Regions from separate parts of the Microbulbifer sp. SE14 genome, predicted to be linked through region 2. Evidence: predicted binding sites of a transcription regulator. Region 2 holds the regulator's gene; the other holds the start of a gene.
What was found. The regulator sigma-54, encoded in region 2, starts transcription at its own class of promoters, with help from an activator protein. The targets are predictions, from matches to a motif close to TGGCACANNNNTTGCNNT.

Region 1 (5,507 bases), on a different contig from region 2:
GCTCATCATTCGCTGGCTCTCTATTCGCCAGCTAAGGGCAGGTAGATCTGGAAGACGCTCTGCCCGGGGCGGCTGTCGCATTTGATCAGGCCGCGGTGCTGATTGATGATGTTCTGCGAGATCGACAGGCCCAGGCCCGAGCCCTCGGCGCGCCCGGAGATCATCGGGTAGAAGATGCGCTCGCGGATGTCCTCGGGAATGCCCGGGCCGTTGTCCTCGATTTCTATACGGCACACCAGCGGGCAGTGGCGCCGGCCTATGGTGAACTGGCGCTGGATGCGCGTGCGCAAAACTATTTCGCCGGCCGCCAGGCCGATGCTCTCGTCCAGGGCCTGCATGGCATTGCGGGCGATATTCAGCAGCGCCTGGATCAGCTGCTCGCTGTCGCCGGGGATGTCCGGGATCGACGGGTCGTAGTCGCGGCGGATTTTCAGTTCGCCGTCGCACTCGGCATCGATCAGTTGCGCCACCCGCTCGAGTATCTCGTGCACATTGGTGGGTTTCAGCTGCACCGGTTTGCGCGGGCCCAGCAGGCGGTCGACCAGGTTCCGCAGCCGGTCCGCCTCGTCGATGATGATCTGGGTGTACTCCGACAGCTCCTCGTCCGGCAGCTCCCGCTGCAGCAGCTGCGCCGCGCCGCGGATGCCGCCGAGGGGGTTCTTCACCTCGTGGGCCATGCCGCGCACCAGGTTGCGGGTGGTCTCCTGGGCGCTGATCAGCGCATCCTCGCGGGCGATGCGTAGCAGCCGGTCCATGGACTGCACCTCGAGCAGCAGCAGGCCCAGTTCCGGCACCGGGCTCACCGAGTAGTCGACGGTGCGTGTCTCCAGGTTGTGCAGCCGCCAGCTGGCGCGGCGCACCGTGTACTTCTCGCCGCTGGCCAGGGCGCTGCGCATGGCCTGCTCGGCGGCCTGCGACTCGCGCACCACCTCCTCCAGCGGCAGGCCGCTGACCCGCGCGCTGGACGCGGCGAGCAGGTCCTCGGCGGCAGAGTTGAGGTAGCAGAGCAGCAGGCTGTCATCCAGCACCAGCACCGCGGAGGTCAGGCTGTCCAGCAGCTGGCGCAACTGGCGGTCGTTGAGCATGCAGTCGTTTCCGGTTCAATCGGGGCGCGGCGCGGACCCGCGGTCCGCACCCCGCCAAACGTCGTCAATAGGCCGTTGTTTTCTGTCAGTGCAAGAAGCAAACCAAAATGGCGCATGCGGGTACCGACGGCGCTTTCGGGTGGCCGGCACTGACCCGTCGGGGGGCGAAACCAGGCCGCGGGGCCTGTCGTGGCGCGCCCTGTGATGCGAGTGGGGACACACTGCGGATCGCCCTCCCGGAGATGCACCATTATTGTGCATTGATTAAAAAAACGCCAGCGTGGACGTCCGGGAGAGGGCAGATACGATGGACGGGACCCGGCGCAGCCCGGTCCCGTGGGAAGCGGATCAGTTGTTGGGCTGCGCCTTCGGCAGCCCGGGGGCCACCGGGGCCTTGGGCGCCTGCTGCGCCTGGCCCGCCGGGTTGTCCGGCACTGTGCCACCGGGGCGATGCACGTAAATGGTGACGGCCTGGGACCGGGCCAGCACATTGCCGCCCGGGTCGGTGAGCACCGCCTGCACGCTGTGGGAGCCGCGCTCCAGGGCGGAGATATCCAGGCTGGTGCCGGAGGAGCTCCCGGCCCAGGGCTGGCCGTCCACCACGGCGAAGAACCGGTAGCCGGTGCGCGGCACCGGGTCCACTGCCACCTGCAGCACGATAAAGCGCTGGCCAGGGGGGATGGTGGCGCCGTCCTGGGGGCTGACAATGGCGAAATTGATCGGGCCGGTGTATTCGTCCTCCTGGTCCCGCCGGTCTTTCGGCGACAGCTTGCGGATGGGCAGGGGGCGCGGCAGGGCGATGGGCTGCACATTGGTGGGGCCCAGGTCGACCTTCTCCGCCTTTTCCCCCGGCAGCGGCTTGTCGCTGAAGACGACACGGCCGCCCGGACCCACGGATTTGTAGATGGCGTTGCCTGCGGGCAGGTCGTCGGTGCCGTCGCCGCCGGCCAGGGTGGCCAGGGGGGCAGCGAGCAGCAGTGCCAGTAGCAGTTTGTGTCCTTTCATCGGTCCTCGATCGCGGCCAACGGCCGCTCCTACTGGGGGGGGAATCCCGGGTCCCGGTTAATTAAAGGCTAGTGTACCTGCAAAAAAAAAGCCCGCACCAGGGCGGTGCGGGCTTTTTGCAACAGTGTGAAGTTGTGAGACTTACACCGAGTAGTACATATCGAACTCGACCGGGTGAGTGGTCATCTGCAGGCGCTCCACCTCGGCGCGCTTCAGGTCGATGTAGGCATCGATGGCGTCGTCGGTGAATACGCCGCCCTCGGTCAGGAAGGCGCGGTCCTGATCCAGTGCATCCAGGGCCATTTCCAGGCTGGAGGCGACGGTCGGGTACTCGGCCAGCTCTTCCGGCGGCAGGTCGTACAGGTCCTTGTCGGCGGCGTCGCCGGGGTGGATCTTGTTCTTGACGCCGTCGAGGCCGGCCATCAGCAGGGCGGCGAAGGCCAGGTAGGGGTTGGCAGTCGGATCCGGGAAGCGGGTCTCGATGCGCTTGCCCTTCGGGCTCGGCACGAACGGAATGCGGATGGACGCGGAGCGGTTGCGCGCGGAGTAGGCCAGGATCACCGGCGCCTCGAAGCCCGGCACCAGACGCTTGTAGGAGTTGGTGGAGGCGTTACAGATGGCGTTCAGGGCGCGGGCGTGCTTGATGATACCGCCGATGTAGAACAGCGCGGTCTCGGACAGGCCGGCATAGGCGTCGCCGGCGAACTGGTTGACGCCGTCCTTGCTGAAGGACTGGTGTACGTGCATGCCGGAACCGTTGTCGCCCACCAGCGGCTTGGGCATGAAGGTCGCGGTCTTGCCGTAGGCGTGGGCCACGTTGTGCACTGCGTACTTGAGGATCTGCACCTCGTCCGCTTTCTTGGTCAGGGTGTTGGCGCCGACGCCGATTTCACACTGGCCGGCGGTGCCAACTTCGTGGTGGTGCACTTCCACATGCAGGCCCATCTGCTCCATGGCGGTGCACATGGCGGCGCGGATGTCGTGCAGGGAGTCGACCGGCGGAACCGGGAAGTAGCCGCCCTTCACGCCCGGGCGGTGGCCGATGTTGCCCTCGGCGTAGGTGGCGCCGGAGGACCAGGCCGCCTCTTCGGAGTTGATCTTGTAGAAGGCACCGCCCATTTCCGCGCCCCAGGTGATGTCGTCGAAGACGAAGAACTCGGGCTCCGGGCCAAACAGGGCGGTGTCACCCAGGCCGGTGGACTTCAGGTATTCCTCGGCGCGCAGCGCGATGGAGCGCGGGTCGCGCTCGTAGCCCTGGCCGGTGATCGGGTCGACGATGTTGCAGCGGATGATCACGGTGCTCTCGTCGGTGAAGGGGTCCAGGAAGGCCGTGTCGTCGTCCGGCATCAGGATCATGTCGGACTCGTTGATGCCCTTCCAGCCGGCGATGGAGGAGCCGTCGAACATCTTGCCCTCTTCGAAGAACTCGCTGTCAACTTCCTTCGCCGGAATGGACACGTGCTGTTCTTTACCCTTGGTGTCGGTGAAGCGCAGGTCTACCCACTTGGCTTCACTCTCTTTGATCAAACCGAGCGTTTTAGCTGACATTGGAATCCTCCAGGTCTTGAAAAGTAATTTGTCGCAAAGCCCTTCTGTGGCTTCAACTCTCTACCTGGCGTGAAACAAAGCAAGGAGTGTGCCAAATTGGGGCAGTGGCGTTGGGGCTGCGTTTGCGGCGTGCGCGGGGCGGACAGGGGCCAGAATAGAGGTAAAGTGTCCGCCCGGCCACATCCGCATGCACCAGTTTGGCGCGCATACTGGCAGCTGCGCACCAATGGTGTGCATGACCAACTTTTCGCCAGCTAGTTTATAATGCCGCACCTTCCATCCACAGGCGGTACACCACGGATTCCCATGCACTTTGTCGTCAAGTTCTTCCCCGAGATCACCATCAAGAGCAACCCGGTGCGCAAGCGCATGTCGCGCCAGCTCAAGGAAAACCTGCAGCGCCTGCTGCGGCAGCTGGACGACCGCATCCAGGTGCGCAAGGACTGGGAGAAAATCGACGTCATAGCCCCCGATGCAGTGGCCCACCTGGGCGGGCGCATCGAGGAGGTGCTGGCCCACACCCCCGGCATCGCCAACTTCTCGCGGGTGCAGCAGTTCCCGCTGGGCGACCTGCAGGACATCTACGAGAAGACGCTGTCCGTCTGGGGCGACAAGCTCACCGGCAAGACCTTCTGCGTGCGCGCCAAGCGCACCGGCGACCACGACTTCAAGTCCCTGGACGTGGAGCAGTATGTGGGCGGCGGCCTGAACCAGAATACCCAAGCCGCCGGCGTCAAGCTGAAGGACCCGGACATCACCGTGAAGCTGGAGATACGCCACGACAAGCTCAACGTGGTGGAACAGCAGACCCCGGGCCTGGGCGGCTTCCCCCTCGGCACCCAGGACCCGGTGCTGTCGCTGGTGTCCGGTGGCTTCGACTCCACCGTGGCCAGCTACCTGACCATCAAGCGCGGCATCCGCACCCACTTCCTCTTCTTCAACCTTGGCGGGCGCCAGCACGAACTCGGCGTGAAGGAGGTGGCCTTCTACCTGTGGCAGAAATACGGCGCCTCCCACCGGGTGCGCTTCGTCACTGTGCCCTTCGACGAGGTGGTGGCGGAGATCCTCGAGAATGTCGACGACTCCTATATGGGCGTGATCCTGAAGCGCATGATGCTGCGCGCAGGCTCCGTGATCGCCAAGGAACTGGAGGTGGACGCGCTGGTGACCGGCGAGGCCATCGCCCAGGTGTCCAGCCAGACCCTGAAGAACCTGTCGGTGATCGACAGCGTCACCGACACCCTGGTGCTGCGCCCGCTGATCACCAGCGACAAGACCGACATCATCCGCACCGCGCGAGAGATCGGCACCGAGGAGTTCGCCGCGAACATGCCCGAGTACTGCGGCGTGATCTCGGTGAAGCCCACCACGCGCGCGAAAATGGAAAAAGTGGAAAACGAGGAGAACCGCTTCGATTTCACGGTCCTGGACCGCGCCATCGGCAACCGCGTGATGCAGAATATCGACGAGGTGATGGAGGACGTGCGCGGCGAGACACCGGACGTGGAGGTGGTCGCCGAGCCCCACGGCCAGGTGGTGATCGATATCCGCCACCCGGACGAGGAGGAGCTGGACCCGCTGGAAGTGCCCGGCACCGATGTGGAGACCATCCCCTTCTACCGCCTGAGCAATGCCTTCAAGAAGCTGGACAAGGACCGCAACTATCTTCTCTACTGCAAGCGCGGCGTCATGAGCAAGCTGCATGCGTCGCATTTGCTGGACGAGGGCTACCGCAATGTGGGTGTCTTCAGGCCGGAAAAAGCCTCCCCCGATCAATAATTGCTGACTGGTGGCGTCGGTTTTTTGCACAGCGCGAAATTTCCGGCGCCCGGATGTCCTCCCGACACAGGACTCTTTCCAGAATTCCAC
Region 2 (5,507 bases):
AAGATCAACGAATTGCCTGAGCCCGGCGGCGTAAGACTGGACACCCAGGCCATCACCATCAAGCCGCGCGAGGAATACGCCGAGACGGACAAAGTTGTTACCATTACCGCCGGCCCCAACGTCACTACGGGCAAGGGCCTGCGCGCCTTCCTGAAAGAAGACCGGGTGGAAATCCTCTCCGACGTAAAGAGCAGCTATGAAACCAAATAACCCCTGCCGCCTGCGGCCCATCGCCGCCATCGCGATGCTGGTGCTGGGCGCCCAGGCCCTGGCACTGCCGCAGGACCGCGAACAGCCGATCAAGGTACAGGCCAAGAAACTGGAGGCCAACCGCGGCAAGAACCTGTCTGTCTACAGCGGCAATGTGGTCATCACCCAGGGCTCCCTGCAGATCCGCGCCGACCGCGTCGAGGTGCACGGCAACGCCGCCGGCGAAATCAGCCACGTGATCGCCACCGGCAAGCCGGCGCACTTCCAGCAGCAGGTGCAGCAGAGCCAGAACCCGGTCAAGGCCCGGGCGCAGCGTATCGAATTCACCGTCAGCTCCGACGAACTGCACCTGACCGGCGACGCCCACGTGGACCGGGACGGCAACACCCTGACCGCCGAGAAGATCGACTACGACCTGAAAAGCGAGCAGCTACAGGCCCAGGGCCAGTCCGGCGACGGCCGCGTGGAGATGATCTGGAAGCCGGAGAAAAAACAGGAAAATGGCCAGCAGGCCGAAGAGACACAGCAGAACCAGTAGCTCGACTCACTTATCGGGACTCGGGACTCGGGACTCGGGACTCGGGAAAGAATAACTCCGCCCAAGGCCTTGATTTATCGCCATTCGAGTCGGGACTCGAAGCAAATTCGGAACACACTATGCCAACGCTGAAAGCGTTACACCTCGCCAAACAGTACAAGAAGAGAAAAGTGGTCCAGGACGTCTCCGTCAGCGTGACCAGCGGCCAGGTGGTCGGCCTGCTCGGCCCCAACGGCGCCGGCAAGACTACCTGTTTCTACATGATCGCCGGCCTGGTCCAGGCGGATGCCGGCCAGGTGCTGATCGACGACGAGGACATTACCCACCTGTCCATGCACGGGCGCGCGCGCAAGGGCATCGGCTACCTGCCCCAGGAGGCCTCGGTGTTCCGCCGCCTGTCTGTGCGCGACAACATCCTCGCCATCCTCGAAACCCGCAGGGAACTGTCCCGCGCCGAACGGCTGCAGCAGGTGCAGGAACTGCTGAAGGAATTCAACATCACCCATATCGAGAACAGCCTCGGCATGGCCCTGTCCGGCGGCGAGCGGCGCCGTGTGGAGATAGCCCGCGCCCTGGCCACGGACCCGGACTTCGTCCTGCTGGACGAACCCTTCGCCGGCGTGGATCCGATCTCGGTCAACGACATCAAGCAGATCATCCGCCACCTGCGCGATCGCGGCATCGGCGTGCTGATCACCGACCACAATGTGCGCGAGACCCTGGATATCTGCGAAACCGCCTATATCGTCAGCGAGGGCCATATCATCGCCGCCGGCACCCCGGCGGAAGTGCTCGCCAACCAGCAGGTGCGCGAAGTCTACTTGGGACACGAGTTCACCATTTAATGCGGAATAGCATCAACCCATAGTGCCGCAAAAACCACCTAATATCGCTAGCTCACGCCTCCCAGGCCCAAGCGCGGCCGGACCACTGTCCGCCTGAGGAGATCCAGACCGCGCATTCATCATTCCGCATTTCGCATTCCGCATTCAAAACCGGCACAGTTATTGCTTGTAATCCACCGAACAGAGGGTTAGTCTGCGGCGTCTTGGATTTTTAGATGATTCATCCGCCGCACAGGTCTGCAGTCCCTCAAATATGAAGCAGTCTCTCCAGTTAAAGCTCGGCACCCAGCTGACCATGACGCCCCAGCTGCAACAGGCTATTCGCCTGCTGCAATTGTCGACGCTGGACTTGCAACAGGAGGTACAGTCGGCGCTGGACAGCAATCCGCTGCTGGAGGTGGACGGCGAGGATCACTCTCACCCTGACAGCACCGAGGAGCAGTCGCCGGAGCGCTCCGCCTCCGATGACTCCTCGGTCAACGGCAGCGACCAGGGTACCGAAAGTGATTGGAGCCACGATATCCCCGACGAACTGCCGGTGGACACCCGCTGGGACGATATCTACAGCGGCGGTAGCTACAGTGGCGGCGACGGGGACGAACTCGCCCTGGAGCAGCGCAACTCCGCCCCGGACAGTCTGCAGGACCATCTGCTGTGGCAGCTCAACCTGACCACCCTTTCCGCGCAGGACAAGTTGATCGGTGAGAACCTGATCGACGGCATAGCCCCGAGCGGCCTCCTGGAAACGCCCCTGGGCGACATAGCCGCGACGCTGGAAGCGGAGGAGGACGAAGTCCTCGCGGTACTCAAGACCATCCAGCAGTTCGAGCCCGCCGGCTGCGGCGCCCGCGACCTGCGCGAATGCCTGCTGCTGCAGCTGCGCCAGCTGCCGGTCGGCACCCCCTGGCTGGAGCAGGCGCTGTTGGTAGTGGACCGCCACCTGGACCTGCTCGGCAAGCGCGACTTCCGCAGCCTCAGCCGCAGAACCCGCCTCAACGAGGCGCAGCTGGGCGAGGTGGTGCGCCTGATCCAGACCCTGACCCCTTACCCCGGCGAGGCCTTCGGCGGCGAGGAGCCGCAGTATGTGGTGCCAGACATCATCGTCAGCCGCCGGGAGCAGCGCTGGCTGGTGGAACTGAACCCGGAAACCACTCCCCGGCTGCGCATCAATGGCGACTACGCAGCCCTGATCCGGCGCGCCGACAACTCCAGCGATAACAATTTCCTGCGCGATCACCTGCAGGAGGCACGCTGGTTCCTGAAAAGCCTGCAGAGCCGCAACGAAACCCTGCTCAAGGTGGCCTCCAGCATCGTCGAGAAGCAGCAGGGCTTCTTCGAGCTGGGCCCCGAGGCGATGAAGCCCATGGTGCTGGCGGATATCGCCGAAACCATCGGCATGCACGAATCCACCATCTCCCGCGTCACCACCCAGAAGTACATGCTCACCCCGCGCGGGGTCTTCGAACTCAAATACTTCTTCTCCAGCCACGTCAGCACCGACTCCGGCGAGGACGCCTCCTCCACCGCCATCCGCGCGATGATCCGCAAACTGATCGACGCCGAGCAACCCCGCAAGCCGCTGTCCGACAACAAGATCACTCAGGAACTGGACAAGCAGGGCATCCAGGTGGCCCGGCGCACCGTGGCCAAGTACCGGGAGTCCATGGGCATCCCCTCCTCCAGCGAGCGCAAGCGGCTGGTTTAGGTCGGGGCTCGGGAAAAGAATGCCGAAGCCCGACACGAAGACCCAGCTGCCGGGGGCCATCCGGGAAATGTTTGCCGATGAGGCTTTTTCCCGGCCGACCACTCGCTTACGGAGCAATCACCACGGATGGGAATGGCATCCCTAGCGCCAGAATTCTGACTAACCAAGAACGGCCAGTCACAAACTGCAAGGCGCCCCAAGCCACCCCGGCGGCGACCAACGTCCAAACTTTGAGTGTATCCTTCCAATCTGGCGAACTTCCTAGTAGGGTTGCGGCCCTAACGGGAGGGGCGCCGCCAAGCGATGCTCTCAATAAGGAGAAATCCATGCAGATCAACATCAGTGGTCACCACGTAGATCTCACTCCGCCCCTGCGCGATTACTGTGAAAGCAAACTGGAAAAGCTCTCCCGACACTACGACAACATTACCAATGCACACGTAATCCTGTCCGTGGACAAACTGATCCAGAAGGCCGAAGCCAGGGTGCACATGAACGGGCACGATCTCTGTGCCGGCTCTGAAGACAGAGACATGTACGCGGCCATTGACGCCCTGGCCGACAAGCTGGATCGCCAACTCAGGAAACACAAAGAGAAGTTGCAGAACCACCGCTGAACTATGACATTGGAAGCATTACTCTCTCCCCGCCTGAGCCTCTGCCATCTGGCGGGGAGCAGCAAAAAGAAGTTGCTGCTCAACATTGCCCAGGCCATTGCCGAACAGTATCCACAACACGATGCCGATACCATCTTCAACCAACTGATCGCCCGCGAGCGCCTCGGCTCCACCGGTATCGGCGACGGCGTGGCCATTCCGCACTGCCGACTGCCGGGCTGTGAGCGCCCCATCGGCGTGCTCTGCACCACCGAGCCTGCGGTTGACTTCGACGCCGTCGACCGCCAGCCGGTGGATCTGCTGTTCGCCCTGCTGGTGCCGGAGGACTCCGAACAGGAGCATCTGGACACCCTGGCGGAAATCGCCGCCCTGTTCAGCGACAGCCGGGTCAGGGAAAAGCTCCGCCAGGCCGAGAGCGGGGACGAACTCTACGCGCTGGCCATCGACAGCGCCGCCGCTGCATAATCTGCACCAGATCAGCGAGTTACACCGACTGAACCGACCCGAGGCTTCACACGGGTGACTTGCAGCTGTCAGAACATAAAGCGCTGAAGTGAAGAAAGGATCTCCCCTATGCGCCTGGTGATCATCAGTGGCCGCTCCGGCTCCGGTAAGAGTTCCGCCCTGCAGTTGCTGGAGGACGTCGGCTTCAACTGTATCGACAACCTGCCGGCCAGCCTGCTGCCGGAACTGGTCCGGCGCGTGCGCGAGCAGCCGCCGATCGGCAACTCCCAACCGCAAAGCGCCCTGGGCTCCCAACCCGCCCTGAGCAGCCCCCGCCTGGCCCTGGGTATAGACGCGCGCAACCTGTGGCAGGACGTGCAGCAGGCGCCGCGGGTGATCGAGGGGTTGCGTGAGAGCGGCGTGCAGTGCGATGTCATCTACCTGGACGCGCGCTCGCCGGTGCTGGTGCAGCGCTTTAGCGAAACCCGCCGCAAGCACCCCCTCTCCGACAACCGCACCCACCTGCTCGAGGCACTGAACCGGGAAAAGGAACTGCTGGCACCGCTGGCGGCCATAGCCGACCTGGTGATAGACACCAGCAGCCTCACCCTGCACCAGCTGCGCGACCTGGTGAAGACCCGCGTGGTGGGCGAGGAGTCACCGGGGATGGCGATACTCTTCCAGTCCTTCGGCTTCAAGCACGGCGTGCCGGTGGACGCGGACCTGGTGTTCGACCTGCGCTGCCTGCCCAACCCCTACTGGGTCGCGGAGCTGCGCCACAAGACCGGCCTGGACCCGGAGGTGGTGGAATACCTGCGCACCCACCCGGAGACCGACGACATGGAGCGGGATATCATCCGTTTCCTCGAGCGCTGGCTGCCCTCCTACCAGCAGAGCAACCGCAGCTATACCTGCGTGTCCGTCGGCTGCACCGGCGGCCGCCACCGCTCCGTGTATATGGTGGAACAGCTGGCCAGGACCTTCGCCGGCCAGTTCGACAATGTGCAGATCCGCCACCGCGAACAACAGAAATAACCCCCTGAGCCAGCCGGAAAACCGACCCGCCCATGCAGAAGAGCCGCCTCCAGATAGTCAACAAACTCGGCCTCCACGCCCGCGCCGCGAGCAAACTGGCGCAGACCTGCGCG

Region 1: glnA (glutamate--ammonia ligase) is a predicted target of sigma-54. The motif match lies at 3,715-3,732, and genes of this name have one in related genera.

Annotation. Positions count from the first base shown of each region.
Region 1 covers NZ_JCBAJA010000030.1:10,759-16,265, forward strand. Annotated here, with positions in the region: gene glnL (nitrogen regulation protein NR(II)) at 21-1,085, opposite strand; gene AC6R19_RS18215 (DUF4124 domain-containing protein) at 1,434-2,090, opposite strand; gene glnA (glutamate--ammonia ligase) at 2,232-3,638, opposite strand; gene thiI (tRNA uracil 4-sulfurtransferase ThiI) at 3,945-5,417, shown strand.
Region 2 covers NZ_JCBAJA010000022.1:5,561-11,067, forward strand. Annotated here, with positions in the region: gene lptC (LPS export ABC transporter periplasmic protein LptC) at 1-210, shown strand, start outside; gene lptA (lipopolysaccharide transport periplasmic protein LptA) at 197-748, shown strand; gene lptB (LPS export ABC transporter ATP-binding protein) at 868-1,593, shown strand; gene AC6R19_RS15260 (RNA polymerase factor sigma-54) at 1,847-3,298, shown strand; gene hpf (ribosome hibernation-promoting factor, HPF/YfiA family) at 3,625-3,915, shown strand; gene ptsN (PTS IIA-like nitrogen regulatory protein PtsN) at 3,919-4,380, shown strand; gene rapZ (RNase adapter RapZ) at 4,489-5,394, shown strand; gene AC6R19_RS15280 (HPr family phosphocarrier protein) at 5,427-5,507, shown strand, end outside.